One region of the Kitasatospora sp. NPDC096147 genome, then DNA from elsewhere that is predicted to be linked to it. Evidence: riboswitches for the same ligand, from Rfam matches in the RefSeq annotation. Region 1 holds a riboswitch; the other holds the start of a gene.

Region 1 (14,952 bases):
GGGTGACGGCGCAGACCTTCGGGGTACCGGTGCCCGCGTCGACCACCAGCGCCAGCCGGGCGGCGGTGCCGGCGGTGAAGGCGGCGGTGGAGACCCAGGTCGGGGCGCCGGCCGTGACGGGGGTGGGCGGGGTGGCGGTGAAGCCGCCGCCGGCCACCGCGCGCAGGCCGTCGACCGAGGCGTAGGCGGACGGGACGGTGTCGGTGGAGAGGTACTTGAAGCCGCCACCGGGCTTGAACTGCTGGGCGATCAGGAAGTCGACCGGGGTCTTGCCGCTGCTGAAGGTGAAGTCCGCGCTCTGCGCGCCGATGCCGCAGGCGTTCAGGCCGGAGACGGCCCAGCCGTTGGAGTCGGTGTTGGCGCCGTACATCGAGTTGAAGGCGCCCGAGGCGATCAGCTTGCCCTTGAGGAAGTTCTTGGCGGCCACGATCGCGGTGTCGGTGTTCGGCACCCCGGCGCTGCACAGCGAGGCCATCGCGGCGCCGGTCATGTCGATGTCGCTGCCCTGGGCGAGGGCGGTCGGATTGCCCGCCGCCTTGCTGAAGTTCCAGCCGCCGTCGTTGTGCTGGTTGGCCCGGACGGCGGTGACGGAGGCGTCCAGCAGGGCCTGCGGGACGCGCTTGGTGCCGCCCTGGGTCTTCGCGCCGCTGAGCGCGAGCAGGCCGAAGACGGTGCCGTTGAAGTTGGCGGACGGGCCGTAGTAGCCGGGCTCGGCGGTCTGCCAGTAGGCGACCAGGTCGGCGATCAGGTTCCGGGCCGGGCCGACCCGGGCCGGATCGATGCCCGCCGCATAGGAGTTGAGGATGCCGCGCTCGTAGTCGGTGACCACGGGCGAGGCGCTCGGCCAGGTGGCGGCGGCGAGTTGGTTGCGGTAGACGGTGCGGGCGTTCTTCGTCGCGTCGCCGCCCGGGGTGACGTCGACGGCGGCGGTGCCGGCCGCTGCGAGGGCGCTGAAGGCCCACTCGTTGGAGAGGCCGCCGCCGGTGACGTAGGAACCGTCCGCCGCCTGGAGGGACTTGAGGTAGCTGACGCCGGTGGTCTTGGAGGTGGCGATCTGGGCGGGGGTCGCGGTCGCCCCCGCCGGGACGGCGGAGAACAGCAGTGCTCCGGCCGCGAGCGCGACCACGGTGGCACAGGTACGGGAGGTGGGCTGGAAGGGCACGGTCCGACTCCTCGGCAGGGGGCGCCGGTCCGTCCCCCTGGCCGCGCTCGGGCGGAGCCCGACGTCTGGGGACCGCCGCGCCCGGTTCGCGTGGGCTGCCGTCGCGGCTGGTGCGCGACGCTGGTGGCACTCGGCCGGGCGGGCATCCGGGCTCGGGGCGTCAACTCGCCCCACACCGCTGCGCGTCAGCCCCGGATTCGCACCGGGTTCCCCCACTCGGCCATCGCGGACGCTACCGCACGGGGGCGCAGGTCACGATGTGGCGTAGGCGATATGACGCATCGTTGACCGACCGGACCGCCCCGTGGTCTGATGAACCGCTTTTTCATCTTCGAGGGTGGGGGAAGCCGGTCCGAATCCGGCGCTGACCCGCAACCGTGGACCCGCCGACCGGGCGGGTGAGCCGGAATGCCCGCCGCGAGGAGTTCGTCAGCAACACGTGCGTCGTCGCGGACTACGACGCGGTCACCTCAGGTCCCCCGCACCCGGGACCTGTCGGCTGCGCCGTCGGACCCCGCGTCGACCGATCAGGGAGACACACCGGTGAGGGTCAGCAGCAGCCGTACCACCCGCGCGCACAGAGGCCGGAGCCTGGCCTCCGTCCTGCTCACCTCGGCCATCGCGGTCACCGCCACCGGCACCGTGCTGTTCGGCCGCCCCGGCACCGCCGCGGCCGACCCGATCGAGGACTGCACCGCCACCACCGGCGCGATCGTCGCCGTCGACTTCGGGCCCTGGGGCGGCGGCGTGGTGCGCGGCTGCGACGCCCACCCGACCACCGGCATGAACCTGCTGCTCAAGGCGGGCTTCACCACCGCCGGCACCGAGCACGACGGCCCGGCCTTCATCTGCCGGATCGGCAGCTCCACCTTCGGCAACGGCGTCCAGTACCCGACGCCGGCCCAGGAGCCCTGCACCGCCACCCCGCAGGCCGAGGCGTACTGGTCCTACTGGATCGCCACGCCGGGCCAACAGACGTGGTCCTACAGCCAGTTCGGCGCGGCGGGCCAGAAGCCGAAGCCCGGCGAGGTGGAAGCCTGGGTGTACGGCGCCACCTCGCTCGGCGGCGAGACCGGCGGACCGACCTTCACCCCCGACTCGGTCCGGGCGAAGAACGGGGCGAGCCCGTCGGCCTCCGCCGAGCCCTCGGCCTCCCCCAACCCGTCGGCCTCCCCCGAGCCCTCGTCCTCCGCATCCCCCTCCGCATCCCCCTCCGGCTCCGCCTCTCCGAGTCCGACCGCACCGCCGGCCCCCGCCGACCCGGCAGCCGCCGCCCGCTGGCTGGCCGCCCAACTGGTCGGCGGCGACCACATGGAGAACTGGGCCTTCGAGGGGCCCGACCTCCCCCGCACCGCCCTCACCGCGCTCTCGCTGGCCGCCTCCGGCACCCAGGACCCGGCCCTGCGCAAGGTGGTGGCCTTCCTCCAGGCGCACACCGAGCAGTTCGTGTTCCCGGACGGCGCCGGATCCAAGCCGGATTCGCGGGCCGCCGCCCTGCTGGCCCTGGTCGCCGAGAGCACCGGCGGCAACCCCCGTGCCTTCGGCGGCCGGGACCTGCTCGCCGACCTCGTCGGCCACGTCTGCGAGGGCCAGGGCGAGAACGGCAAGTGCACGGCGGCGGGCGACTTCCACGGTGCCTCCTCCCCGTGGACCCAGGCCATCGGCGTGATCGCCCTGGTACGCGGCGGCGTCACCGTGCCGGCCGCCGTACTGGACCGCTTCCAGGTGCTCCAGTGCGCGGACGGCGGGATCGCCGGCTCGATGATCGTGGCCGGCGGCTACTGCGAGTCCGACCCGACCAGCACCTCGCTCGCCGTGATCGCGCTCCGGGCGGCCGGCGGCCGGGCGGAGTTCGTCGCGCGGGCCGCCGAGCAGCTCGGTGCGGCTCAGCAGGCCGACGGCTCCTACGTCCCCTACGTCGGCGCCAGCGGCGACGTGGGCAGCACCGCGATGGCGGCCCAGGGGCTGCGGGCCTCCGGCCAGCCGGCCCGGCAGGCCGCCGCCAAGGGCTGGTTGAACACCCGTCAGAACCCGGACGGCGGCTTCTTCCCCGACGAGTGGACCCCGGACTCGGACGTCCCCGCCACCGAACAGGCCCTGCTCGCGCTGACCGGCCAGGACTTCGCCACCGTACTGCGGGACCTCGGGGGCACCACCACCCCGCAGCCGAGCCGCACGCCGGACCTGGCCAAGGGCGCCAGGTACCTGACCGACCCGGCCCACCTGATCGACGGCCACTACTACGACGCACTGCCCGGCTTCCTGTGGGCCGACTACGGGTTGACCATCGACGCGGCCTTCGCGCTGGCCGCCACCGGCACCGACGACGCCGCGCTGCGCCGGATCGTCGACTTCCTCGACCACCAGGGCGCGGACGGCAACGGCCGTACGGTCAACGACTGGACCTCCATCGGACTCCCGGAGGCCGGCGGCGGCTCGATCGGCAAGGAGGCCCTGCTCGCCGAGATCGTCGGGCGCGACCCGCGCAACTTCGGCGGCCACGACCTGATCGCCGCCCTGGATGCCGCGATCTGCGCCAAGGCCGACGCCGACCTCGGCTGCGAGGCGGCCGGCAACTACACCTGGGCCACCTCGGTCTTCTCCCAGTCCCTCGGCGTGATGGCCCAGTTGAGGGCCGGTGACACCGCGAACGCCGCCGCCCCGATCGCCTACCTGCGCAGCCTCCAGGGTCCGAACGGCGCCTGGCCGAGCCTGATCCCGAGCACCGGCGACTCCGACGTGGACAGCACCGCGATGGCCGTGATGGCACTGTCGCTGGTGCCCGGCGAGGACGCCGCGGCGGCGGTCGACAAGGGCCTCGCCTGGCTCGCCGGCACCCAGGCCGGCGACGGCGGCTTCCCCGGCGCGGCCGGGAACTCGACCAACTCGGCCGCCCTGGCGGTCCAGGGCATGACGCTCCGTCAAGGCACCTACGCGGCACGGATCGCCAAGGCCGTCGAGTTCCTGGCCGACCGGCAGAACGCGGACGGCGGCTTCGACGTCGCCTCCAGCGGGCAGAAGGGCTCGGACGTCCGGGCCTCGACCCAGGCGCTCGGCGGGGTGACCGGCATCTCCTTCGGCACCCTGAAGCGGGATCTCGGCAGCACCCCGGAGCCGAGCCCGTCGCCGTCCCCGTCCACCTCGTCGTCGCCGTCCCCGTCGGCCTCGCCGGAACCTTCCACCTCGCCCTCCCCGTCGGCCTCGCCCGAGCCGTCGACCTCACCGTCGCCGTCGGCGTCGCCGGAACCCTCCACCTCGCCCTCCCCCTCCACCTCGCCGTCCACATCGGCCACCAGCTCCCCGTCGGCGTCGCCCTCCGTCTCGTCCACGGCGGTCGCGACCACGACCGCGGCCACCGCACCCGGTGGAACCACCGGCGGTGGCAACCCCGTTGGCGGCAACCCCGGCAGCGGCAGCGGCGGCGACACCCCCGCAGGCGGCCAGAGCGGCTCGCAGGACTCCAGCCTCGCCTGGACCGGCACCGAGGTCCTCGGTCTGGTCGGTCCCGGTGTACTGCTGACCGCAGGCGGCGCGGCCGTCCTGATCGCCCTGCGCCGCCGCAGCGACGCCACGGGCACCGGGCGCCACCGGTGAGCCGCCACCCGGGCCGCACCGACCGGCTCCGCCGCACCCGCCGACCGGGCCGTCTGACGCGCCTGTTCGCCGCCGCCGGGGTCACGCTCTCGCTGGCCCTCGGCGGGCTGGCGGCGGGGGCGGCCCCGGCCGCCGCCGACCCCCTGCCGATGGACCAGTGCACCACCACCTCCGGGGTGGTGCTCGCGGTGGACTTCAGCCGCTGGGGCGGTCCGCTGCTGCGGTCCTGCGGCACCACCCCGACCACCGGCTACACCCTGCTGAACCAAGGCGGTTGGAAGACCACCGGCACCGGCCACGACGGCCCGGCGTTCATCTGCCGGATCGGCTACAGCGGTCACCAGGGCGGCAAGCAGTACCCGCCGCCCGAGCAGGAGAAGTGCGTCAAGACCCCGCCCGCCACCGCCTACTGGTCGTACTGGCACGCCGATCCCGGGCAGAACTCCTGGTCCTACAGCCAGTTGGGGGCGATGAGCTACAAGCCGCTGCCCGGCAGTGTCGACCTGTGGATCTTCGGCGCGACCAACATCGAGGGCACCGAAGGCCGGCCGACCATGTCACCGGACAGCCTGCGGGCGCACAACACCACGCCCGGTGGCGGCAGCCAGCCCTCCACGCCGCCGGCCGGTGGCGGCTCCACCGGCGGTTCGGGCGGCGGGACCACCACGGGTGGCGGCAGCACCGGAGGCAGCACCACCGGAGGCGGCACCAACGGCGGTTCCGGGAACGGAAGTTCCGGCGGTGGCGGCAGCAGCGGCAGCACCGGTTCCGGCTCGACCGGCGGCACCGCCACCACGGGCGGGACCAAGGGCACCAGCGGCGGCTCCGGCACCACCGGCGGCAAGGCCACCCCGCCCGGCAGCACCACCGGGGCCCCGCGGCCTTCCGCTCCGGCACCCGACGCACCGCGCCCCACCGACCAGCCTGCCGAATCCGCCACCCCCGGCGCCGCTCCGCAGGACACCGCCACCCCCGCGCCCTCCACCGACGCACCCTCCACCGGGCCGGCCCCCTCGCCCACCGAGTCCCCCGCTCCGGCGACCGGCCTCACCCCCGTCGACGCCGCCCCGGTCGCCGACGCTCCGCACGATGCCGGGTCGATCGCCCCGGCCGTCACCGGCATCGCCCTGGTGGTGGCCCTCGGCGTCGCCACCACGGTCGCCGCGCTGCGCCGCCGCCGACGCCGCCAGGCCGAGTGACCCGGTGGCACGACTCACCGACAGCACGCCGCCGGACTCCACCAGGACCACCGGCCGGATCCCGCGCGACCTCCACCCGGTGGCGTGGTGGATCTGGGCGCTCGCCCTCGGCACCGCCGCCAGCCGCACCACCAACCCCCTGCTGCTCTTCCTGGTGCTCGCCGTCCTCGGCTTCGTGGTCACCTCCCGCCGCACGGAGGCCCCTTGGGCGCGCGGCTTCAAGTACTACCTCTGGCTGGCGCTGACCGTGGTGGCCATCCGGGTGGCCTTCCGCTGCGTCTTCGCCACCGGCATCACGCCGCGCGACCACCTGCTGTTCTCGCTCCCGCACATCCCCACCCCCGACTGGTACGCGGGCATCCAGATCGGCGGCCCGGTCTCCCTGGAGGCCACCCTCTCCGCCGCCACCGACGGCCTGCGGCTGGCCTGTCTGCTCTGCTGCATCGGCGCGGCCAACACGCTCGCCAACCCCAAGCGCGCCCTGCGCGTGCTGCCGGGCGCGCTGTACGAGCTCGGCGTCGCCGTGACGGTCTCGCTCAGCGTCGCCCCCCAGCTGGTGCAAAGCGTCCAACGAGTGGTCCGGGCACGGCGGTTGCGGGCCGGCCGGAGCAAGGGACTGCGCGCGCTGCGGAGCATCGCCGTGCCGGTGCTGGAGGACGCGCTGGAGCGCTCCCTGCACCTCGCGGCCGCGATGGACTCCCGGGGCTACGGCCGCTCCGGCACCGCCACCCGGGCCTCCCGCCGGATCACCGGGGCCCTGATGCTGCTCGGCATGGCGGGCCTGTGCGCCGGGATGTACGGACTGCTGGACGGCACCGCCCCCGCCCTGCTCGGCCTGCCGGCGCTGGCCGTCGGCTCCGCGCTCTGCGTCGGCGGCCTGGCCCTCGGTGGCCGCCGGGTCCGTCGCACCAGCTACCGGCCCGACCCGTGGCGGGCCGCCGAGTGGGGCGTGGCGGCCTGCGGGGTGACCGCCGCCGTCCTGCTGAGCATCAGCGTCGGCTACGACCCCACCGACCTCAACCCGTCGCTCTACCCGCTCAGTTGGCCTACCCTGCCGGCCCTTCCGGTGGCCGCGCTGCTGCTGGCCGGGCTGGCCGGGGTGATCTCCCCGCCCCCGGGCCGACCGCCCGCCCCCGCAGGGGCCGCCACCGAGCACCCCGCCGCCGACACCACCCGCACGCCCGCCGAGGTAGCCCAGTGATCCGTTTCGACCAGGTCGCCGTCCGCTACGACGGCGCCGAGCACCCCGTCCTGCACGGGGTGGACCTCACCGTCCCCGAGGGCGAGCTCTGCCTGGTGGTGGGCCGCACCGGCAGCGGGAAGTCCACCCTGCTGGGCGCGGTGAACGGGCTGGTGCCGCACTTCACGGGCGGCACCCTGAGCGGCCGGGTCACGGTGGACGGCCGGGACACCGCGCACCACCCCCCGCGCGAACTCGCCGATGTGGTGGGCGTGGTGGGCCAGGATCCGCTGGCGGGCTTCGTCACCGACACGGTGGAGGAGGAACTGGCCTACGCGATGGAGCAGTTGGCCATCGAGCCGGCGGTGATGCGCAAGCGGGTCGAGGAGACCCTCGACCTGCTCGGTCTGGCCGATCTGCGGCACCGGGGTCTCAGCGAGCTCTCCGGCGGTCAGCAGCAGCGGGTCGCCATCGGTTCGGTGCTCACCGCCCACCCCAGGGTGCTGGTGCTGGACGAGCCGACCTCCGCACTGGACCCGACCGCCGCCGAGGAGGTGCTCGCCGCCATCACCCGGCTGGTGCACGACCTGGGCGTCACCGTGCTGCTGGCCGAACACCGCCTGGAGCGGGTGGTCCAGTACGCCGACCGGGTGCTGTACCTGCCCGGTGACGGCACCGTGCGGCACGGGCCACCGGCCGAGGTCTTCACCGACACCGCCATCGCCCCGCCGGTGGTCGAGCTCGGCCGGCTGGCCGGCTGGCGACCGCTGCCGCTCTCGATCCGCGACGCCCGCCGGGCCGCCGCCCCGCTGCGCGAACGGCTCACCGGGCTGCCCGTCCCGCCGCCCCGGCAGCAACCGGCCGACGGGGAACCGGTGCTGACCGCCCGGCAGGTCGTCGTCAAGCACGGCCGGACGGTGGCCGTCCGGGAGGTCTCGCTGGAGCTCCGGGCCGGCCAGGTGACGGCGCTGATGGGGCGCAACGGCTCCGGGAAGTCCTCCCTGCTCTGGGCCCTCCAGGGCTCCGGCCCGCGCCAGGGCGGCACCGTCCGGGTGGACCGGGACGGGCGGCCGGCCGCCGACCCGAAGAAGGTCTCGGCCGCCGAGGCCCGCCGACTGGTCGGGCTGGTCCCGCAGACCCCGACCGACCTGCTCTACCTGGAGACGGTGGCCCAGGAGCTGGAGCAGGCCGACCGCGACGCGGCGCAGACCGGCGCCGGCACCAACGCGGGGCCCGGCACCACCGCCCGGCAGATACTCGACCGGCTGGCCCCGGGCATCCCGGACGCGCTCCACCCCCGCGACCTCTCCGAAGGGCAGAAGCTGGCCCTGGTGCTGGCGATCCAGCTGGCCACCGCCCCGCCGGTGGTCCTGCTGGACGAGCCCACCCGGGGCCTGGACTACCTGGCGAAGGCCGCCCTGACCGCCGTCGTGGACCGACTGGCCGCCGAGGGGCGGTCCGTGGTGGTCTGCACCCACGACGTGGAGTTCGTCGCCGGCGCCGCCGACCGGGTGGTGGTGATGGCGGAGGGCGAGGTGGTCGCCGACGGACCGACCGCCGAGGTGATCGTCGCCTCGCCGACCTTCGCCCCGCAGACCGCCAAGGTCCTCGCCCCGCTCCCCTACCTGACCACCGCTCAGGTGGCCCGGGTGCCCGCCCTCACGGAGGCCGCCCCGTGACCGCCCTCCCCAACCCTCTCCCCGCCGCCGTCCGGCTCCCCGGCCGGGCCCGGGTCATGGTCGCACTGGCCGCCTTCACCGGCCTGATCGCGTTCCTGTGGCCCTTCGTGGTGGCCCCGGGCACGTTCGGCGAGGCGTACGCGCCACCGCTGATCTTCGGCGCCCTGCTGGTGCTGGTGCTCGCCGTGGTGATCGCGGAGATCTCCGCCGGGGGGATCGACGCCAAGGCGCTGGCCATGCTCGGCGTGCTCTCGGCCGTGAACGCCGGGCTGCGGCCGCTGGGTGCCGGCACCGCCGGGGTGGAGACGGTGTTCTTCGTCCTGGTCGTCGCGGGGCGGGTGTTCGGCCCCGGCTTCGGCTTCGTGCTCGGCTGCACCTCGCTGTTCGCCTCCGCGCTGCTCACCGGCGGGGTGGGGCCGTGGATGCCGTACCAGATGTTCGGCTGCGCCTTCGTCGGCCTGCTGGCCGGGCTGCTGCCGCCGCTGCGCGGCAAGGCCGAGGCGGCGATGCTCGCGGTCTACGGGGCGCTGTCCGGCTACCTGTTCGGCTTCCTGCTCAACCTCTCCTTCTGGCCGTTCTCGCTCGACCCCAACAGCTCGATCGCGTATCTTCCCGGGCTGCCCTTCACCGAGCAGTGGCACCGCTACCTGCTCTTCGACCTGACCACCTCGCTCGGCTGGGACACCGGACGGGCCGTCACGACCGGCGTCTGCCTGCTGCTGGTCGGCCCGGCACTGCTGACCGTCTTCCGCCGGGCCGCCCGGCGGGCCAACTTCGAGGCCCCCGTGCGGTTCGCGCCGCCGACCGCGGACGGCGACTGAACTCCGGCGGGTCAGGGCACGTACCGGTAGCCGATGCCCGGTTCGGTGACCAGGTGGCGGGGGCGGGCCGGGTCGGGCTCCAACTTCTGCCGCAGGCCGGAGAGGTAGACCCGCAGGTAGTTGGAGCGCTGCTCGTGTCCGGGGCCCCAGACCTGGTGCAGGATCTCGCCGCCGGGCACCAACCGGCCGGGCCGGCCCAGCAACAGCGCGAGGATCTTCCACTCGGTGGGGGTGAGGCGCACCGGGCCGTCGGGGCCGGTGACGGTCCCGGCCGCGAGGTCGATCCGGTGGGCACCGACGACGGCCACCGGCAGTGGATTCCCGGCGACCGGCCGGCGCATCACCGCCCGCAGGCGGGCCAGCAGTTCGTCCATCACGAAGGGCTTGGTGAGGTAGTCGTCGGCCCCGGCGTCCAGGGCCCGGACCTTCTCGGTGGTGTCGGCCCGGCCTGAGATCACGATGATCGGGACGGCGCCGGCGGCCCGCAGGCCCCGGATGACGTCGATGCCGTCCAGGTCGGGCAACCCGAGGTCGAGCAGCACCGCCTCCGGCGGCTGACGCCCCGCCAGGTCCAGCGCGTCGGTACCGGTGGAGGCGGTCAGCACCGCGTGGTGCCGGGCGTGCAGAGTGACCGTCAGGGCCCGCAGGACCTGCGGTTCGTCGTCCACCACCAGGATCCGGCTCACTCCGCCGCCGCCTCGGCCGGCGGACCGGCGGCCGGGAGGGTGAGCAGCATGGTGGTGCCGCCGCCCGGGGTGTCCTCGACCTCCAGGGTGCCGTCCATCGCCTCCGCCAGGCCCCGGGAGAGGGCGAGGCCGAGGCCGGTGCCGGTGGTGTTGTCGGTGTCTCCCAGGCGCTGGAAGGGAAGGAAGACCTGCTCCCGGTCCCCGATCGGGATGCCGGGGCCCCGGTCGATGACCCGGATCTCCACCCGGCCGGCGTGGGTGCTCGCGGTCACCAGGACGGGGGCACCGGGGGCGTTGTGGCGCAGGGCGTTGGTGATGACGTTGGCCAGGACGCGTTCCAGCAGCGGCGGGTCGGCGAGCACCGGCGGGGTGTCGGCGAGGCCCCAGGGCTGGACCGGGGCGTCGGGGTCGGCGAGCGAGTCGACCGCGCGCGGCAGCACCTCGTCCAGGTGGGTGGGCGCCAGGTGGAGGGTGAGGGCGCCGGCCTGGAGGCGGCTCATGTCGAGCAGATTGTCGACCAGGCGGGTGAGCTTGACCAGGGATTCGTCGGCGGTGGCCAGGAGTTCGGCCCGGTCCTCCTCGGAGAACTCGACGTCGGGGCTGCGCAGCGAGCCGACCGAGGCGAGGGCGGCGGCCAGCGGGGTGCGCAGGTCGTGGCTGACGGCGGCGAGCAGGGCGGTGCGCATCTTGTCGGCGGCCCTGATCGGCTCGACCTCGGCGGCCACCGTGGCGAGCCGGTCGCGTTCGAGTGCCGCACCGACGTGGGCGGCGAAGGCGGTCAGCACGCGCTGGTCGGCGGCCGGCAGCCGACGGCCCGTCAGGACCAGGACGGCGTCGGCACTGACCGGGATCTCGGTGACGTCCGGCGACCCGTCCGTGCGGTGGGCCGCGTCACTGCGGCCCAGCACCGCGCCGCCGGTGCGGTCGAGCAGCGCGACGGTGTCCATGCCGAAGGCGGTGCGGCACTTGTCGAGCAGCGCGGGCAGCGCGTCGGCGCCGCGCAGCACGCTGCCGGCCAGGGTGGAGAGGGTCTCGGCCTCGGCGGTGGCCCGGGCGGCGCGGGTGGTGAGCCGGGCCGCGCGGTCGACCACGGTGGAGACGGTCAGCGCCACTGCGGCGAAGACGACGAGGGCGATGACGTTGTTGGGCTCGGTGATGGTGAAGGTGTGGACGGGCGGGATGAAGTAGTAGTTGAGCAGCAGGGAGGCGACCACCGAGGCGAGCAGTGCGGAGACCGCGCCGCCGAGCAACGCGACTGCGACGACGCCGAGTTGGAAGATCAGGGCGTCAGTGGTGAGGTTGAGGGTGGTGTGCGAGAGCAGCAGGGTGAGCAGCACCGGCAGGACCAGCCCGGACAGGTAGCCGGCGAAGGTGCGCCGGGGAGAGTGACGCCGGCCGAGGGCGGGCAGCCGGCCGCGGCCGGTGAACTCGTGGGTGACCATGTGGACGTCGATGTCCTCGGAGGCGTCCACGGTGGTCTCGCCGATGCCGGGGCCGGTGAGGAAGCGGTTGACCCGGCCGCGCCGGCTGGTGCCCAGCACCAGCTGGGTGGCGTCCCGGCCCCGGGCGAAGGCCAGCAGGGCGGTCGGGATGTCGTCGCCGACCACCACGTGGTAGCTGCCACCGAGGCTCTCCACCAGGTGCCGCTGCTGGGCGAGCCGGCCGGGCGAGGCACCGGCCAGGCCGTCGCTGCGGGTGACGTGGACGGCGAGCAGCTCGCCGCCGGCCGTGCGGTCGGCGATCCGGGCGGCCCGGCGGATCAGGGTCTCCCCTTCGGGGCCGCCGGTCAGGGCCACCACCACCCGCTCCCTGGTCTCCCACACCCGGTCGATGCGGTGCTCGGCGCGGTAGTCGCGCAGTCCCTCGTCCACCCGCCCGGCGACCCAGAGCAGGGCCAGCTCGCGCAGCGCGGTGAGATTGCCGACCCGGAAGTAGTGGGAGAGCGCGGCGTCCACCTTCTCTGCCTGATAGACGTTCCCGTGGGCCATCCGGCGGCGCAGCGCCTGCGGGGCCATGTCGACCAGCTCGATCTGGTCGGCCCGGCGGACGATCTCGTCGGGGACGGTCTCCCGCTGCGGGATGCCGGTGATCTTCTGCACCACGTCGTTGAGCGACTCCAGGTGCTGGATGTTGACGGTGGTGATGACGTCGATCCCGGCGGTCAGGAGCTCCTCGACGTCCTCCCAGCGCTTGGCGTGCCGCCCGCCGGGGATGTTGGTGTGGGCGAGCTCGTCCACCAGGACCACCGAGGGGTGCCGCGCCAGCACCGCATCCAGGTCCATCTCGGTGAACTCGGTTCCCCGGTAGTTCCGTTGGGCCCGGGGGATGACGTCGAGGCCCTGCAGCATGTTCTCGGTGTGCCGCCGCCCGTGGCACTCGATGTAGCCGACCACCACGTCCGCGCCGCGTTCCTGACGTCTGCGCGCCTCGTCCAGCATCCGGTAGGTCTTGCCGACGCCGGGGGCGGAACCGAGGTAGACCCTCAGCCGGCCGCGTCGGTGCGCGGTGCCGGGGGTGAGGTCGCGGGGCATGGGCGCTGCTCTTTCCTGCGAGTGCGGTGAGGGCGTGGGTGCGGTGGGTGCGTGCGTGCGTGCGTGCGGTGGGTGCGTGCGTGCGTGCGGATGCGGTCGAACCGGCCCGGACGCGGTGCTGCATCCCGCGTCCGGGCCGGTTCGTCTAGTCGGTGTGCCGAAGTGGCGTCACTTCTGCTCGCTCAGTGCCTTGTTGAGGAGGACGACGTTGACGCCTTCCTGGCCGAGGAAGCCGAGTGCGGGGCCCTCGGTGTACCTGTCGATCAGCTTGTGCAGGGTCTCCGTCGGCAGCTTGCGCTCCTTGGCGACTCGGTTGACCTGCTGCTGGGCGTAGGCGGCCGAGATGTGCGGGTCGAGGCTGGAGCCGGAGGTGGTCAGGGCGTCGGCCGGGACGCTCGCCGGGTCGACCCCGTCGAAGGCGGCGACCGCGGCACGGCGCTCCTGGACGGCCTTGAGCAGCACGTCGCTGTTGGGGCCGAGGTTGGAGGCGCCGGAGCTCTTCGGGTCGTAGGGATAGGCGGCGGGGCGGGGCTGGAACCACTTCGGGTCCGGCTGGGCGGCCTCGTCCGGGTCGTCGGGGTTCTTCTTGGGGAGGTCGAAGGTCTGGCCGAGCAGGCTGGAGCCGACCTCCTTGTCGTCCGAAGTGACGATGGATCCGTTCGCCTTCTCGGCGAAGGCGAGTTGGCTGATGCCGGTGACGGCCAGCGGGTAGGCGATGCCGAGGATCACGGTCATCACCAGCAGCATCCGCAGCGCGGTCCAGTGGTTGCGCACGGAGGCGGGCAGGGGCTTGGACATGATTGCTTCTTCCTCCGCTTCAGCTAAGGCCGGGGATGAACTGGACGATCAGGTCGATCAGCTTGATGCCGACGAACGGCACCACCAGACCACCCAGGCCGTAGATCCCGATGTTCCGGCGCAGCAGCGAACTCGCGTCGGAGGGGCGGTACTTGACGCCGCGCAGGGCCAGCGGGATGAGGCCGATGATGACCAGGGCGTTGAAGACGATCGCCGAGGTGATGGCGGACTGCGGGCTGTGCAGCTGCATGATGTTGAGCTTGTCCAGGCCCGGGTACACGGTGGCGAACATCGCGGGGATGATCGCGAAGTACTTCGCCACGTCGTTGGCGATCGAGAAGGTGGTCAACGACCCCCGGGTGATGAGGAGTTGCTTGCCGATCTCGACGATCTCGATGAGCTTGGTGGGGTTGGAGTCCAGGTCCACCATGTTGCCGGCCTCCTTGGCCGCCATGGTGCCGGTGTTCATCGCCACGCCGACGTCGGCCTGGGCGAGGGCGGGGGCGTCGTTGGTGCCGTCGCCGGTCATCGCGACCAGCTTGCCGCCCGCCTGCTCCTTCTTGATGAGCGCCATCTTGTCCTCGGGGGTGGCCTCGGCGAGGAAGTCGTCCACGCCCGCCTCCTCCGCGATCGCCTTGGCGGTCAGCGGGTTGTCACCGGTGATCATGATGGTCTTGATGCCCATCCGGCGCAGCTCGTCGAAGCGCTCCCGCATGCCCTCCTTGACCACGTCCTTGAGGTGGATGACACCGAGGGCGCGGGCGGGGTCGGAGCCGTTCCTGGCGGCGACCACCAGCGGGGTGCCACCGGCGGCGGAGATCTGCTGGACCAGGTCGGTGACGTCGGTGCCGACCGTGCCGCCGTTGTCCTTGACCCACTGGGCGACCGAGCCGGAGGCTCCCTTGCGGACCTGCCGGCCGTCCACGTCCACGCCGGACATCCGGGTCTGGGCGGTGAACGGGACCCAGGTGGCGTGCGCCAACTCGCCCTGGGCGCGGGCCCGCAGGCCGTAGCCGGTCTTGGCGAGCACCACGATGGAGCGGCCCTCGGGGGTCTCGTCGGCGAGCGAGGAGAGCTGGGCCGCGTCGGCCAGCTTCTCGGTGGAGATCCCGTCGGCGGCGAGGAACTCGGCGGCCTGGCGGTTGCCGAGGGTGATGGTGCCGGTCTTGTCGAGCAGCAGGGTGTTGACGTCGCCGGCCGCCTCGACGGCCCGGCCGGACATCGCCAGCACGTTGCGCTGGACCAGGCGGTCCATCCCGGCGATGCCGATCGCGGAGAGCAGCGCGCCGATGGTGGTCGGGA
Region 2 (14,952 bases), on a different contig from region 1:
GAGTCGTAGCGCAGCGGTGGGGCCACGGCCGCCAGCACCTCGGCGGAGGAGGCGGCCGTCGCCACCACCGCGCAGCCGGTGCGCGGGGAGGGCGTGGGCGGGGTCTCGCCGGACGGGGCGTCGGCGGTGGTGCCGAAGTCCAGCACGACGGCGACCCGCTTCCGGCCGCTCTGCGCCGGGGTGTCGGCGCAGAGCGCGGCGAAGTCTCCGGTACTGCCGGGCCGGGCGGCGTCTTGGCCGCCGTCCGGGCTGACCGCGAAGCGCCAGCCGTCCACGCTGCCGTCCGGCGGCACGTACACGGCCGGGCCCTGCTGCTGGTAGGTCCAGGCGGAGCCGGTGGACTTCCAGAAGGACCAGTAGCGGTAGCCGGTGGCGTGCGCGGGGGCGGGGAGGAGGACGAGCAGCAGGACGGCCAGCGGTAGGGCCAGCGGTAGGGCCAGGGCCCGCTGCACGGGGGAGGCCGGTGCGGCGGCGGCCGGGGCCACCGCCGCACCGGGCTGACGGGGCGTCACTTCTGCTCGCCGTCCTTGCCCTCGGCCGGGGCCTCGGCGGGCTTCGCGGTGCCCGACGAGCCGTCCGACGAACCGTCCGACGAGCCGTCCGACGTGGCGCCCGGGGCGGCGGGCTCGGTGGTGCGCGTCGTGGTGGGCGCCGTGGCGGGCTTGGCGGCGCCGCCCGGGGTGTGGTTGCCGCGCTTGCGCTGGAGGCTGATCAGCAGGCCGCCGCCGATGCCGATCAGCAGGCCGACGCCGATCAGCCAGAACGGGGAGAAGCCGCCGTTGTTCTCGGCCTCGGTGATGCTGGAGCCGGGGGCCTTGGTGCCCTTGGGGTAGTCCGAGGCGGCGGCGCCGGCGGCCGGCGGCACCGACTTGGGGGCCGGGCCGGAGTCGATCAGCAGCTGGAGGATGTTGCTGCCGCCGAAGTTGAGCGGGTCCAGCTTGGCCGCCTGGGCGGTCAGCACCAGGGTGGCGGCGGCGGAGGCGTCGGTGCCGGACGGACCCTTGGTGGCCCAGGCGTAGCCGTTGCCGGCCAGCCAGTCGGTCGGACCGGCCGCCTCCTTCGGGTGGCCGGCCTGGATCAGGCTGAGGGCGGCCCAGGCGGTGGCGGCGAAGTCGGGGGTGGGGGCGGCGCCGGGGGTGGTGAGCATCAGGTGCTGGCCGTCGATGGCCAGTTGCCCGACCAGGTGGGCCGAGACCGCCTCGGCGGAGGCCGCGCGCGGCACCGGGCCGGAGGTGGCGGTGGAGCAGTCCAGCGGCTTGGGCGCGGCGTCCACCCGGTTGGTGTTGGTGACGGGCAGCTTGCCGCCGGCCGCGGCCAGGGCGGCCTGGGCGGTGGCCAGTCCGTTGGGGGCGAGCGTGCCGTCCGGGGCGGGCTGGTAGGCGAAGGCGCCGCGCTGGCCGACCGGGGCGGCGCAGCCGAGCTGGAAGAGTGCCAGGCCGTCGTAGGCGCTCTTGCCGTCCTTGGCCACCGCCGCAGGGTCGGTGCCGACGGTGAGCAGCGCGCTGACGGCCAGTCCGGTGGAGTTGGCGTCGCCCGGGTTGCCCGGGTTGTACGCCCAGCTGCCGTCCGGGTTCTGAACCCGCTTCAGCCACTCGACGCCCCGGCTGACCGCGTTCTGGTGGCCCTCCAGCTTGCTCAGCGCCTGGATCGCCATCGCGGTGGCGTTGCTGTCCTCGGTCTTGGTGTCGCAGCCGGCCGGGTCGGTGCCGGCGGCCCGGTACGAGGGCCAGCCGCCGTCCGCGCACTGCTGGCCGGTGAGCCAGTTCACCGCGTCGTCGGCGGGCACCACGCCGGAGTTGGCGAGGGCGATCAGGGCCAGCGACTGCCGCCACACCCCGTCGTAGCTCGGGTCGCCCTTGCCGTAGACGGCGGCCGGTGCCGCGACGGGGGAGGGGGAGGCCGACGGGGTGTCCGCGAGGGCGGGGGCGGCGGTGCCGGCCAGCAGGGCGGCGGCCAGGGTGGCGGTGGCCAGCGCGGCTGTGCCTGCGCGGGTGGTGGTGAGCATGGCGGTGCTTGGACCTTTCGGTGAGCGGTTGCGGCGGTGTGGGGGCACCGCCCGTGGACCTCGACGTGGCCGCTCGCTCCCGGACGGGCATTCCGACTTTCACGGCTGCGGGTCAGTGCCGGAGTCCCACCGGCTTCCCCCGTCGAGGAGCGGATGAAGTTGTACCGGCGGCTACAGACTCTAACCGCCCGAAAGGTCCGGTCCGTGCCGACACGGTCCGTTCCCGTCCGGGTGACGCGGTCTGGACGCCGCCCTGCGGGACGCACTAGAAACGGACTGGAACAGGTATCAGTTTCGGGCGTGAGTGGAGGAGTCGGGGATGACCGGGGTGGTCGAGCACGGCGAGCTGTTCATCGGGGGAGCCTGGACCGGGCCGGCCGGCCCGGGGGTGATCGAGGTCCGCTCCCCGCACACCGAGCAGGTGATCGGCCGGGTGCCGCACGCCGCCGAGGCGGACGTCGACCGCGCGGTGGCCGCCGCCCGGCGGGCCTTCGACGAGGGGCCGTGGCCGCGCACCTCCCCGGCCGAGCGGATCGCGGTGGTCCGCCGGATCCGGGACGGCCTGGCCGCCCGGGCCCGCGAGCTGGCCGAGCTGATCACCGCTCAGAACGGCTCGCCGATCTCCTGGAGCCTGCCGGCCCAGGGGCAGGGGCCGGTGGCGATCTGGGACGCCTATCTCAAGGTGGCCGAGGCGCACGTCTTCGAGGAGCTCCGGGACGGTGCCTTCGGCCGGGCCCTGGTGCGCACCGAGCCGGCCGGGGTGGTGGCGGCCGTGGTGCCGTGGAACGTCCCGCAGTTCTGCATCGCCTCCAAGCTGGCGCCGGCCCTGCTGGCGGGCTGCACGGTGGTGCTGAAGACCTCGCCGGAGACGCCGCTCGACGCCTACGTGCTGGCCGAGGTGGTCCGGGAGGCCGGGCTGCCCGAGGGCGTGCTCTCCGTCCTCCCGGCCGACCGGGAGACCAGCGCCTACCTGGTCGGCCACCCCGGTGTGGACAAGGTCTCGTTCACCGGCTCGGCCGCCGCCGGGCGGCTGGTGATGGCCAGTGCGGCCCGCACCCTGAAGAAGGTGACCCTCGAACTCGGCGGCAAGTCCGCCGCGATCGTGCTCCCCGACGCCGACCCGGAGCGCACCGTCCGCTCGCTGGTCGCCGCCGCCTACCTCAACAACGGCCAGGCCTGCGTCGCCCAGACCCGGATCCTGCTCCCCGCCGCGCACCACGCCGAGCTGGCCGAGCGCTTCACCGCCGCCGTGGCCGCCCTGAGGACCGGCGACCCGATGGACCCGGAGACGGCGGTCGGCCCGCTGGTGACGGCCCGTCAGCGGCAGCGCAGCCTGGACTACATCGAGCTGGCCCGGGCCGAGGGCGCCAAGCTGCTCACCGGCGGCGGGGTGCCGGCCGGCCTGGAGCGCGGCTGGTACGTCGAGCCGACGCTCTTCGACGAGGTCCGCAACGACAGCCGGATCGCCCGTGAGGAGGTCTTCGGGCCGGTGGTCTGCCTGCTGCCCTACCAGGACGAGGAGGAGGCCGTCCGGCTGGCGGACGACTCCGAGTTCGGCCTCTCCGGCTCGGTCTGGACCGCAGACGTCGAGCACGGCCTGGACATCGCCCGCCGGATCCGCACCGGCACCTACGCGGTCAACACCTTCCTGCTCGACTGCGGCGTCCCGTTCGGCGGCTACAAGCAGTCCGGCGTCGGCCGCGAGTTCGGCCCCGAGGGCTTCGCCGAGTACCTGGAGACCAAGAGCATCGTGCTGCCCCGGGGGTACACCGCGCCCTGACGAGGGATCAGGGGCGTGGGCTCACGGGCACGGGATCGGGCGCGTGGGCTCAGAGGGTGAGCAGGCGGGCGGCGGTGTGCAGGTCGGCGCGGACCTCGGCGAGGGAGGCGCGGCCGGAGAGCCAGGCCAGCAGGGTGGCGTGCCAGGTGTGGGCGACCACCCGGAGGGCGGCCTGCTGGGCGGGGGTGGGGGTGGGGCCGAGCTGGGCGGCGTCCAGCACGATGGCCGAGGTGACGGCGGAGACGGCGTCCACCTCGGCACCCACCGAGCGGTCGGCGAAGGAGAGGGCGCGCACCATGGCCTCCGCGAGCCGGGGCTCGCGCTGGAGGGCGTGGAACGCCTGGGTGAGGGTCTCCGCGACCCGGGCCGCCGGGTCCTCGCCGGTCGGGGGGTGGCGGCGGACCTGCTCGTGCAGGTGCTGGAGCTGCTCCTGCATCACCGCGACCAGCAGGTGCACCTTCGAGGGGAAGTACCGGTAGAGGGTGCCCAGCGCCACCTCGGCGGTCTCGGCCACCTCGCGCATCTGCACCGCCTCGTACCCGCCCCGGGCGGCCAGCGCGGTGGAGGCGCGCAGGATGCGGCGGCGGCGCTCGGCCTGACGGGGTGTGAGCCCGGCGCCGGGGGCGGCGGTGGTGGTCATGCGGGCCTCCCCGGGCGGACCGGCGGACGTAGGGGACGGGGGTGATTGAACCACGGGGCGGGAGGTGAGGACACGTCGACGGGAAGGCGTCGGGAGAGCTATGTCACAGTGAAGGCCGGGTCGGGCTGCCCGGTGGAGCAGTCAGAATGGAGCTCTCCGGAACTGACGTACCCGTCAGTAGCGAGGCAGGGGTCGACCGTCCGCCCGCGGGCCCCGAGCCGGGTATCTTCAAGGCCCACAGAAGCATGAAACGTGATCTACTTTCCGGCCCGCGCCGCTGCGCGGACGGGAGTAGGGGACAGGAGCCCCGGATGACCGCGCTGCCGCCGCGACCGCTGCGCATCGCCCTGCTCTCCTACCGGGGCGACCCGTACTGCGGCGGCCAGGGCGTGTACGTCCGCCACCTCTCCCGCGAGCTGGCCCGGCTCGGCCACCACGTGGACGTGATCGGCGCCCAGCCGTACCCGGTGCTGGACGAGGTCGAGGGCCCGGGCAGCGTCCGGCTGGTGGAGCTGCCCAGCCTGGACCTGTACCGGGCGGACGACCCGTTCCGCACCCCGGCTCTCGGCGAGTACCGGGGGCTGGTGGACGTGCTGGAGGTGGCCGGGATGCGGACCGGCGGCTTCCCCGAGCCGCTCACCTTCTCGCTCCGGGCCCGGCGGTACCTGGCCGCGCACAAGGGCCGCTACGACGTGGTGCACGACAACCAGACCCTGGGCTACGGCCTGCTCGGACTGGCCCGGCACGGCTTCCCGCTGGTCACCACCGTGCACCACCCGATCACCGTGGACCGGCAGTTGGAGATCGACGCCGCCACCACCCGGCTGGAGCGGCTCGGCAAGCGCCGCTGGTACGGCTTCGTCCGGATGCAGCGCCGGGTGGCCGCCCGGCTGGCACACGTGATCACCGTCTCCGGCAGCTCCAAGAGCGAGATCGCCGAGCACCTGGGCACCCCGCCGGGGCGGATCGCGGTGGTGCCGATCGGCGCCGACACCCGGCTCTGGTCGCCCGCCGAGGAGATCGCCGTGGTGCCCGGACGGATCGTCACCACCTCCAGTGCGGACGTGCCGCTCAAGGGCCTGGTCCACCTGGTGGAGGCGCTGGCCAAGGTGCGGACCGAGCGCGAGGCGCACCTGGTGGTGGTCGGCAAGCCGCAGAAGGGCGAGGGCCCGGTGAGCGAGGCGGTCCGCCGCTTCGGCCTGGAGGCGCACGTCGAGTTCCGCACCGGGCTGACCGACCGGGAGCTGGTCGACCTCTACCGGTCGGCCGAGGTGGCCTGCGTGCCCTCGCTGTACGAGGGCTTCTCGCTGCCCGCCGCCGAGGCGATGGCCACCGGCACCCCGCTGGTCGCCACCACCGGCGGCGCCATCCCCGAGGTGGCCGGCCCGGACGGCGAGACCTGTCTCGCGGTGCCGCCCGGCGACGCCGGGGCGCTGGCCGCCGCGCTCGGCCGACTGCTGGACGACCCGGACCTGCGGGCCCGGCTCGGCGCGGCCGGGCGGGAGCGGGTGCTGGCCCGGTTCACCTGGCAGCGGGCCGCCGAGCTCACCGTCGAGCAGTACCGCGCGGCGGTCGCCACCGGGGCCGGGCAGCGGGCCCGGGCCGGGGCGGGCTGGCGCTACGTCGGTTGAGCCGCACCCCGCCCGGGGCCTGACGGCCCGTCACCCGCACGCCGCACCAACGTCACGCCGATGCCGTCCCGTACCACCGCCAGCCCGTACCACCGCACCAACGAATGGGAGCCCGTAGTGCTGACCGTCGATTTCTCCCGCTTCCCGCTCGCCCCCGGCGACCGGGTGCTCGACCTGGGGTGCGGTGGGGGCCGGCACGCCTTCGAGTGTTACCGGCGCGGGGCGAACGTGGTGGCCCTGGACCGGAACGGCGAGGAGATCGCCGAGGTGCGCAAGTGGTTCGCCGCCATGGAGCAGGCCGGGGAGGCCCCGGCCGGGGCCTCGGCGGTGGCGATGGAGGGCGACGCGCTCAACCTGCCGTTCGAGGACGGCACCTTCGACAAGATCATCATCTCCGAGGTGATGGAGCACATCCCCGACGACAAGGGCGTGCTGGCCGAGATGGTCCGGGTGCTCAAGCCGGGCGGCCTGCTGGCCGTCACGGTGCCGCGCTACCTGCCGGAGAAGATCTGCTGGGCGCTCTCCGACGAGTACCACGAGGTCGAGGGCGGGCACATCCGGATCTACAAGGGCGACGAGCTGGTGGAGCGGGTGAAGGAGGCCGGGCTGGAGCCGTACGGTCAGCACCACGCCCACGCGCTGCACTCGCCGTACTGGTGGATCAAGTGCGCGGTCGGCGTCAACAACGACAAGGCGTTGCCGGTCAAGGCGTACCACCAGCTGCTGGTCTGGGACATCGTCGGCACCCCGGTCATCTCGAAGATCACCAAGGCCGCCGAGAAGGCCCTCAACCCGGTGATCGGCAAGAGCTTCGTGGTCTACGCCAGCAAGCCGCGGACGGCGGGCGCATGACGGCCGCGATCCCCGAGGCCCTGCTGCTGGACGGCGTGCTGGACGCCCGGCAGGCCGCCGACACCGTCCGCTCCATCCTGGCCGACCAGCTGCCGGACGGGGCCATCCCGTGGTTCGGCGGCGGGCACCTGGACCCCTGGGACCACACCGAGGCCGCGATGGCCCTCGACACGGCCGGCGAGCACGCCGCCGCCGAGGCCGCCTACCGCTGGCTGGCGGGCCGTCAGAACCCGGACGGCTCCTGGTACGCCGCGTACGTCGAGGGCGAGGTGACCAGCCGGGCCAAGGAGACCAACTTCTGCGCCTACCTGGCGGTCGGCGTCTGGCACCACCACCTGTCCACCGGCGACGACGCCTTCCTGGAGTGGATCTGGCCGGTGGTCCGGCGGGCGCTGGACTTCACCGTCGGCCTGCGGCTGCCCGGCGGGCCGATCGCCTGGCGGCAGGACGAGGACGGCAGCGCGCCGGACGAGGCGCTGCTCACCGGCTCGTCCAGCATCCTGCACGCGCTGCGCTGCGGGCTGGCCATCGCGGACTACCTCGAAGAGCCGCAGCCGGACTGGGAGTTGGCGGCCGGCAAGCTGCGGCACGCGATCACCCACCACCCGGAGCGGTTCCTCGACAAGGACCGCTACTCGATGGACTGGTACTACCCCGTGCTCGGCACCGCGCTGCGCGGCGAGGAGGCGGTGGCCCGGATCGAGAAGGACTGGGCGAGGTTCGTGGTGCCCGGCCTCGGGGTGCGCTGCGTCAGCGACCGACCGTGGGTGACCGGCGGCGAGAGCGCCGAACTGGCGCTCGCGCTCTGGGCGGTGGGGCAGTCGGACCGCGCGGTGGAGATCCTGCGCTGGATCCAGCACCTGCGGCACCAGGACGGCTCGTACTGGACCGGGTACGTCTTCGAGGACGACGCGATCTGGCCGGAGGAGCGGACCACCTGGACGGCCGGGGCGCTGCTGCTCGCGGTGGCGGCGCTCGGCGGGGACCACGCGACGGTGGCCGTCTTCGGCGGGGAGCAGCTGCCGGCCGGGTTGGTGGTCGAGGACTGCTGCTGAGCGGCGCAGGACGTGGGGGGGGGGCGGGGGGGGGGGGGCCCCCCCCCCCCCGCCCCCCCCCCACGTCCTGACCGGGCGTCAGCCGCGCTGGATGCCGGAGACGTCGCTCAGCAGGCCGTGCGAGCCGTCCTGGAGCTGGGCGACCAGCGCGGTGCCGCGCTGCTCGACGGCCAGGTACCAGGTGCCCGGGAGCAGCTCGCCGACCGGCGGGCCGGCCGGGTTCTCCTTGGGGGTGAGCCGGCGCGGGGCCGGGACGGCGAACCAGAACGGCGCGAAGTCGGCGGCCGGCGGGGCCGGGGTGGCCGCGGCCGGGTTCGGCAGCGGGGCGGTGACGGCGGGCTGGACCTGGGTCGGCTCCTGGTGGGAGGCCGGGTCGGGCAGCGGCGCGGTGGTGCCGGCGCCGCCCGGGGTCGGGTAGCCGTAGCCGCCGGGCTGGGGCTGCTGCTGGGCGGAGTAGCCGGGGAGGCCGCCGCCGTGCAGCGGCTGGCCGGGCTGCGGCTGGCCCGCGGCCTGGCCCTGGGCCTGGTCGTAGCCGAACGGCGCGCCGGGCTGGCCGGCCTGGCCGGGCTGGCCCGGCTGGAAGCTGCCGCCCGGGGCGAACGGCGAGGCGGGGGCGGCCGGGGTGGCCGGCTTGTCCGCCAGCAGCGGGGCCTTGAGGGCGGGCACCAGCGGGCCGGCGGCGGTCGCGCCGGCCAGCACCAGCAGGGCGACCACGCTGAGCCAGGCGCCGAGGCCGCTGCTCACGCCCTCGCCACCGCCGGCCAGGGCCCACAGGCCCGACCAGAGGGCGGCGAAGGAGAGGCTGGTGCCCCACTGGTCCAGCCGCAGGCCGAGGATCTGGCGCCCGTTGGCGGCCTCGCCCTGGAAGCGCTGCACCAGCACCAGCGCGGCGCCGGCGATGCCCAGCAGGAAGACCGAGGGCAGCACGGGGAAGTTCAAGGAGTCCCACGCGTTCCACGACCGCGAGTCGCAGGCGATGGTGCCCATGCAGAAGCTGGCGGTGCGGTACGGAAGGAAGGAGGAGATGAAGAGCAGGACGGCCGCACCTGCGACGGCGGCGTCTCCCCTGGTGAGAGCGCGCAGATTCACTAACGTTCCCCTCGTCGGTGTGTGTCGTGGACGGCTGTGTGGTGGATGACGGGGCAAAAGCCTAGGGCCAAGCCCTCCGGGACTGTACGGCGGGTTCCCGAAAACGGACGGTGTCGTGCCAAAACACCCAAGACCGGGACCGGGCGGCTCAGCTCTTGCTAGGGCCGGCGGCGGGGGTGGTGAGGAAGGCGGTCACCGCGTCGGCGATGCCCTGGGCGGCGCGCTGGCGCCACTGCGGGTCCGTCATCCGGCCGGCGTCCCCGGTGTTGCGCATGTTCCCGCACTCGATGAAGACCTTCGGGACCTTGGAGAGGTTGAGCCCGCCCAGGTCGCTGCGGGTGTCCAGGCCCTGCTCGCCGATGTAGTCCGCGTAGGGCTCGTCGGTGGCGGCCTTGAAGTGGTCGCGCAGCAGCAGGCCGAGGCGGTGGGACGGCTCGACGATCGCGGTGGTGTCCGCCTTCCCGGCCTTCACCTTGGCGGGCATGATCACGTGGAAGCCGCTGTCGGCGCCGCCGGCCCCGTCCCCGTGCACCGAGACCGCCGCGTCGGCCTTGCCCTCGTTGCCGATCCGGGCCCGCTCGTCGATGCACGGGCCGAAGGCGCGGTCGTCGTCCTGGGTGAAGAGCACCTTGGCCCCCCGGGCGGTCAGGATCTCCCGGGCCCGGCGGGAGACGTCCAGGGTGTAGGCGGCCTCGGAGTAGCCCGCGTTCGTGGTGGTGCCGGTGGTGTCGCACTCCTTGCGGGCGTTGCCGATGTCCACCTTGCGGTTGATCTCGGTGGCGTGCTTGCCGTTGGCGGGGTTGTGGCCCGGGTCCAGCAGCACCGTACGGCCCGTCAGGACGCCCGCACCGGTGGGCACTCCGGCCACCCCGGCGGGCGGGGCGGGGGTCGCGCTCCCGGCCGGGGACGCCTCGGGGGTGCTGCCCGGCTCCGGGGAGGCGGTCGGGGTCTCGGTCGGCCAGCTGCTCGGCATCGGGGCTTCGGGGTCCGAGACGGGCGGGGCGGCCCGGTTGGCACCCTTGCTCTCCTCCGCCCCGGCGCCCTCACAGGCGGTCAGGGCGAGCGCGGCGGCGCAGGCCAGGGCGGCCAGGGTGACGGCGCGGCCCGGGCGGGGGGCTGGGCGGGGGGCCGGGCCGGGCGGGGTGGAGGTGTGGGGGCGGGCGGTGCGGGTCACGGGTGGTTCAGATCCTGTCCCAGGTGCGCGGCGTCAGGCCGAAGGTGTTGGCGAAGTTGTTCCACTTCGACACGAAGTCCTTCTTGGCCTGGGTCGCCTGAGGATTGAGCTCGTTGGCCCGCTTGCGGTCGGCGGTGTTGGGGGCCGCGTTGTTGGTGCAGCCCTGGGTGCCGACGGTCTTGGCCCAGGCCGCGTACGCCCGGTCGATGTCGCCGGAGGTCTGCCAGGCGGTCTTCAGCTGGGCCGCCGCCTCCGGCCCCCCGGGCAGGTCGGTGAACTGGAGCTTGGCCAGGTCGGCGACCAGCTGGTCGCGCTGGGCGGCGCCGGTCTCGAAGACCTCCACCGCGGCGTCGATCTCGGCCTTGCCGGGGCAGCTGTTGACCTTGGCCACCGCGTTGCCGATCGGCGCCTTGGCCCCCTCGCCCCGGGCCAGCAGGTCGTTCAGCGCCTTGGCCTGGGTGGCGGCCTGCGGGCCGCCGCTGGACGGGGACGGCGAGGGGGAGGGCGACGGCGAGGGCTCGGTGGTGGGGGTGGCGGCAGGCTCCTGGGCGGCACCGCCGCCGGTGCTCTGGGCCGGGGCCGGCTGCGGCGCGGTGCTCTTGGCCGCCGAGGGCTTGGCGTCGTCGCCGTTGCTGTTCCGGATCGCCCAGACCGCGCCGACGCCGACCACGATGACCAGCACCACACCGATCGCCGCGAGCAGCGGCACCCGGCGGCGGGGCCGCTCCTCGGGGAGCTCCTCGTAGTCGTAGTCCTGGTAGCGGGGCGGGAACTGCGGCTGCTGGTGCGGCTGGTGGGAGAAGGCCGGGAACTGGCCCGGGGCCGGGGCGCCACCGGCCGCCGCCGGGAAGCCGCCGGGCGCGGCCCCGGGAGCACCGTTGGGCGCTCCGCCGGGGAAGACGCCGGGCGGCGGCTGCTGGGTGTGGGCGGCGGGCGGGAAGCCGCCGGGGGCGGGCTGTCCGGCCTGGGCGGGATAGCCGTAGCCGGTGCTGGGGGCTGCCTGACCGGGCTGCTGCTGGACGTCGAACTGCGGTGCGGCGGGCGCCTGTTGGGCCGGTGCGGTGGGCTGCGGAGCGGTGGCCTGGGGGAACGGCTGGGTGGTGGCGGCAGCGGGGGCCGGCGGCGGGAAGCCGCCCGGCTGGGGCTGCTGGGCCTGCTGCGGCTGCTGCTGCGCGCGGGCGGCCGGGGGGAAGCCGCCGGGGGCGGGCTGTCCGGCCTGGGCCGGGTAGCCGTAGCCGCCGGGGGCGCTCGGGGCGGCCGGCACGCCGGGGGCGGGCGGGGCCGGGTAGCCGTAACCACCTGGTGCGCCGGGCGCTCCCGGTGCGGCGGGCGGCGGGAAGCCGTACCCGGGGGCGGGCGGCGGGCCGCCGAACGGTGAGGCGGGTGCCGGTGCGCCGGGTGCGGTCCGGTCGGGCTGCGGGAGGTACGGGCGGGCCCCGACCGGCGGGCCCTGGCCGGCGGGCGCTCCCGGCCCGCCGGGGGCGGCGGGCCCCCCGGGCTGCGGGGCGGCCGGCGGGCCGGCGGCCGGGGCGGGCTGAGCCGCTGTCAGCGGCTGCGGGGCCGACGGGGTCTGACCGGCCGGCGGCTGCGGGGCGGGCGCGGCCAGGTGGAAGATCGCGGTGCCCGGGCCGTCGTCCGTCGGCGGCTGCGGTGCCGGAGCCGCCTGGGCACCGGGTGCGGCCTGGCCGGGGTGGGGAGCGGGCGCCGCCTGGGTGGGCGCGGGGCGGATCCAGCCGCCGGCGCCGCCCCGGGCGGTCGGATCCCAGACCGCCGGCGCGGTGCTGTCCTGCTCGGTCATGCCTGGCCTCGCCCCCGCTGTGGAGTGGTGCGTGCTGGGTGGTGTCGTCCGTCCGTTCGGCGACACGGTACCGGCAGTTCTCGGGCGCACCAACGCGGGGCGCCCGGTTCGCCCGGCATTCGGGATGACGTTAGAGCATCGCCGAACGTGCCCGCAGGATGACAACGATCTTCGGAGATCGTTCACCCGTGCGATCATCCCCGGATGGACCACGAGGACGCACGGGGGAGTGCGCTCACTGCCCTGGCCGCGCTGCTGGACCGCTCGATCGAGCAGATCGCGCAGGCGGCGGAGGACGGCCGGACGTACGACCGCGGACGGATCGTCAGCCTCTCGGACCTCTGGGACAACGCCGCCGTCCCGCTGCTGCGGGCCGTCACGGCCGCCACCCCGGCCGAGCGGGAGGACCGGGCCCGGGCGCTGCTGCGGGCCATGGTGACCCGGCGTCCGCAGCACCGGGAACGGGTGCTGGAGCAGGTGGGCGGGCAGTGGGCGGACCTGCTGCCGACGAGCCGGCCGGCCGTGCCGCAGCGGGATTTCTTCGGCGTGGTCCGCCCGGCGCCGTCAGTGTGCACCCCGGAGGCGTGGGCCGGGCTCACCGCCGACTACGAGCTCGGCGCGGCCGGGGTGCGGCGGCTCTGGGTCGAGCAGGAGGGGGCGGCCGGTGCCTCGGGGACGCTCGAACTCTCGGTCGGGCGGCGGTACCCCGCCACCGCCACGGCGAGCGGGGCCGTGCTGGCGGTGCAGCTCCACGGGCTGACCGAGGCCCGGTTCGACCACACCGACCGGCACGGCGCCGTCCTGACCTGCGGGGCGGGCGGGGTGACGGTGCGTCTGGGGCGCGGCGGGGTGCTCCGGGCGGCCGGGGCCGTGCTGTCCGTCGAGGACCACCGCTGGCACGAGTCGGCGGCCGGGCGCCGGGCCGATGCCGTGACGCCGCCGAACGATCCGCCCCGGCCCCGGCCGGCTCCGGCCGAGGAGCCGGAACTCGCCCCGGCCGCCGGGCGGGTGGCCCGGGTGCTGGGCGTCGCGATGATGGAGATCCGCTCGGTCCGGTCCGCGGCGGAGGTGGGCCGGGTGCCGGTGGCGGCGCTGTGCCGGATGCTGGCGGGAGCGGGCGGTGCGCTGGTGGCGACGGCGGGGGACGAGGCCGCGCTGGGGCGGCTGTACGAGGAGTGGCGGGCCCGACGGCCGGTCCGGGAGGACGGCGAGCCGTCCCCGCTGCCCGGCCGGGTCCGGTTCGCCAGTTGGAGCGCGGCCCGGGACGGGCGCCGTGCCGAGGCGGTCGTCGTGCTCGCGTCGGCACCCGGCGGGCCCGGCGGACTGTGGCTGACCAGCTCGTACGAGCATCCCGAACCGGCCGTCTTCCGAGTGGAGTTGACCGGGGGGCAGCTCTCGGCGGAGGTCGCGGGCTGAGCCGAGGGCGAACACCGCTGAGCCCAGGGCGAACGCGGGAACGCGGCGGCCGGGCCGGGCGTCGGGCCGGACATGGAGATCATCGAGGTGGTACCGCGACTGCGGATGCTGACGTTCGAGGTCGGTGCGGCGTACCTGTGGGACGACGGGGCCCGGCTGACCCTGGTGGACACCGGTTCGGCGGACCGGGCGGGCGAGATCGAGGAGGTGCTGGACGGGAGGCGGCTGCACCGCATCGTGCTGACCCACTTCCACGAGGACCACAGCGGCTCGGCCGCCGAACTGGCCGAGCGGCACGGGGCGGAGGTGGTGGCGCACCGGCTGGAGGCGCCGGTGATCCGGGGCGAGGTGCCGGGCCCGCCGCCGGTGCTGGAGGCGTTCGAGATACCGATCTGGGAGTCGCTGCCGAAGCTCCCGCCCGCCCCGCCCTGCCGGGTGGACCGCGAGGTGGTGGACGGCGACGAGCTGGACCTCGCGGGCGGGGCCGTGGTGGTGGCCGCCCCCGGACACACCGACGGCTCGCTCGGGCTCTGGCTGCCGGAGGCCCGGGTGCTGTTCACCGGCGATTCGGTGGCGAACGTGAACGGGCTGACCATGCTCGGCGTCTTCAACACCGACCGGGCCCGCGCGGTGGAGTCCTTCCACCGGCTGGCCGCGCTGGAGAGCGAGACCGTGCTGTTCGGCCACGGTGACCCGCTCACCGGCGGGGCGGCGGAGGTGCTGCGGGCGGCTGCCGCGGCGACGGTCTGACCCCGTCAGCGCCGGCCATCCGGCGCCGACGGTCCGGCGGTGAGGGTCTGACGCCGCGTCGCCCGACGCAGCGTCAGGCGACGCGGCGGCGCAGGAGGCGGAGCGAGCCGGTGACGGAGAGCTCCTCGAAGCCGTCCGCCAGGGCGCGCAGGTAGACCCGGTACGGGGCCTGCCCGCCGTCCGCGGGGTCCGGGAAGACGTCGTGGATGGCGAGCAGGCCCCCGTCGGCCAGGTGCGGGGCCCAACCCAGGTAGTCGGCGGTGGCGTGCTCGTCGGTGTGGCCGCCGTCGATGAAGACCAGGGCGAGCGGGGTGGACCAGAGCGCGGCGATCTGCGGCGAGCGGCCGACCAGGGCCACCACGTGCTCCTCCAGCCCGGCGTGGAAGAGGGTGCGGCGGAAGGAAGGCAGGGTGTCCATCCGGCCGACCTCCGGGTCGACCAGGCCGCTGTCGTGGTACTCCCAGCCGGGCTGCTGCTCCTCGGAGCCCCGGTGGTGGTCCACGGTGAGCGCGACGGTGCCGGTGGCCCGGGCGGCGTCGGCCAGCAGGATCGCGGACCGGCCGCAGTAGGTGCCGATCTCCAGCAGCGGCCGGCCGGTGGCCCGGGCCGCTCCGACGGCGGCCGCGTACAGGGCGAGGCCCTCGTCCGCCGGCATGAAGCCGGTCGCGGCCTCGAAGGAGGCGAGCACCTCGGGGGCCGGGCGGAGGTCCGTCATGGTGCTGCTCCCTGGGTGCGGTGCGGTTCTGCCGGAGCGAACCCTAC

The links. Region 1 has a riboswitch for cobalamin ahead of ACIRBX_RS24060 (prenyltransferase/squalene oxidase repeat-containing protein). Riboswitches for the same ligand answer to the same signal wherever they lie in the genome.
Region 2: it holds a riboswitch for cobalamin, as region 1 does, so the genes downstream of both, ACIRBX_RS12325 (prenyltransferase/squalene oxidase repeat-containing protein) here and ACIRBX_RS24060 (prenyltransferase/squalene oxidase repeat-containing protein) in region 1, are expected to answer to the same signal.

The regions. Positions count from the first base shown of each region.
Region 1 covers NZ_JBIWFX010000008.1:36,689-51,640, forward strand. The annotation lists gene ACIRBX_RS24055 (hypothetical protein) at 1-1,180, opposite strand, end outside; cobalamin riboswitch at 1,303-1,375, opposite strand; cobalamin riboswitch at 1,451-1,597, shown strand; gene ACIRBX_RS24060 (prenyltransferase/squalene oxidase repeat-containing protein) at 1,706-4,756, shown strand; gene ACIRBX_RS24065 (hypothetical protein) at 4,753-5,955, shown strand; gene ACIRBX_RS24070 (energy-coupling factor transporter transmembrane component T) at 5,960-7,156, shown strand; gene ACIRBX_RS24075 (ABC transporter ATP-binding protein) at 7,153-8,814, shown strand; gene ACIRBX_RS24080 (ECF transporter S component) at 8,871-9,635, shown strand; gene ACIRBX_RS24085 (response regulator) at 9,647-10,321, opposite strand; gene ACIRBX_RS24090 (ATP-binding protein) at 10,318-12,852, opposite strand; gene kdpC (potassium-transporting ATPase subunit KdpC) at 13,021-13,650, opposite strand; gene kdpB (potassium-transporting ATPase subunit KdpB) at 13,670-14,952, opposite strand, start outside.
Region 2 covers NZ_JBIWFX010000003.1:362,247-377,198, reverse strand. The annotation lists gene ACIRBX_RS12330 (SCO2322 family protein) at 1-512, opposite strand, end outside; gene ACIRBX_RS12325 (prenyltransferase/squalene oxidase repeat-containing protein) at 509-2,005, opposite strand; cobalamin riboswitch at 2,070-2,189, opposite strand; gene ACIRBX_RS12320 (aldehyde dehydrogenase) at 2,325-3,785, shown strand; gene ACIRBX_RS12315 (TetR family transcriptional regulator) at 3,835-4,425, opposite strand; gene ACIRBX_RS12310 (glycosyltransferase family 4 protein) at 4,737-6,056, shown strand; gene ACIRBX_RS12305 (class I SAM-dependent methyltransferase) at 6,174-6,908, shown strand; gene ACIRBX_RS12300 (prenyltransferase) at 6,905-7,963, shown strand; gene ACIRBX_RS12295 (hypothetical protein) at 8,042-9,052, opposite strand; gene ACIRBX_RS12290 (N-acetylmuramoyl-L-alanine amidase) at 9,201-10,226, opposite strand; gene ACIRBX_RS12285 (hypothetical protein) at 10,234-12,024, opposite strand; gene ACIRBX_RS12280 (hypothetical protein) at 12,229-13,440, shown strand; gene ACIRBX_RS12275 (MBL fold metallo-hydrolase) at 13,513-14,190, shown strand; gene ACIRBX_RS12270 (class I SAM-dependent methyltransferase) at 14,264-14,905, opposite strand.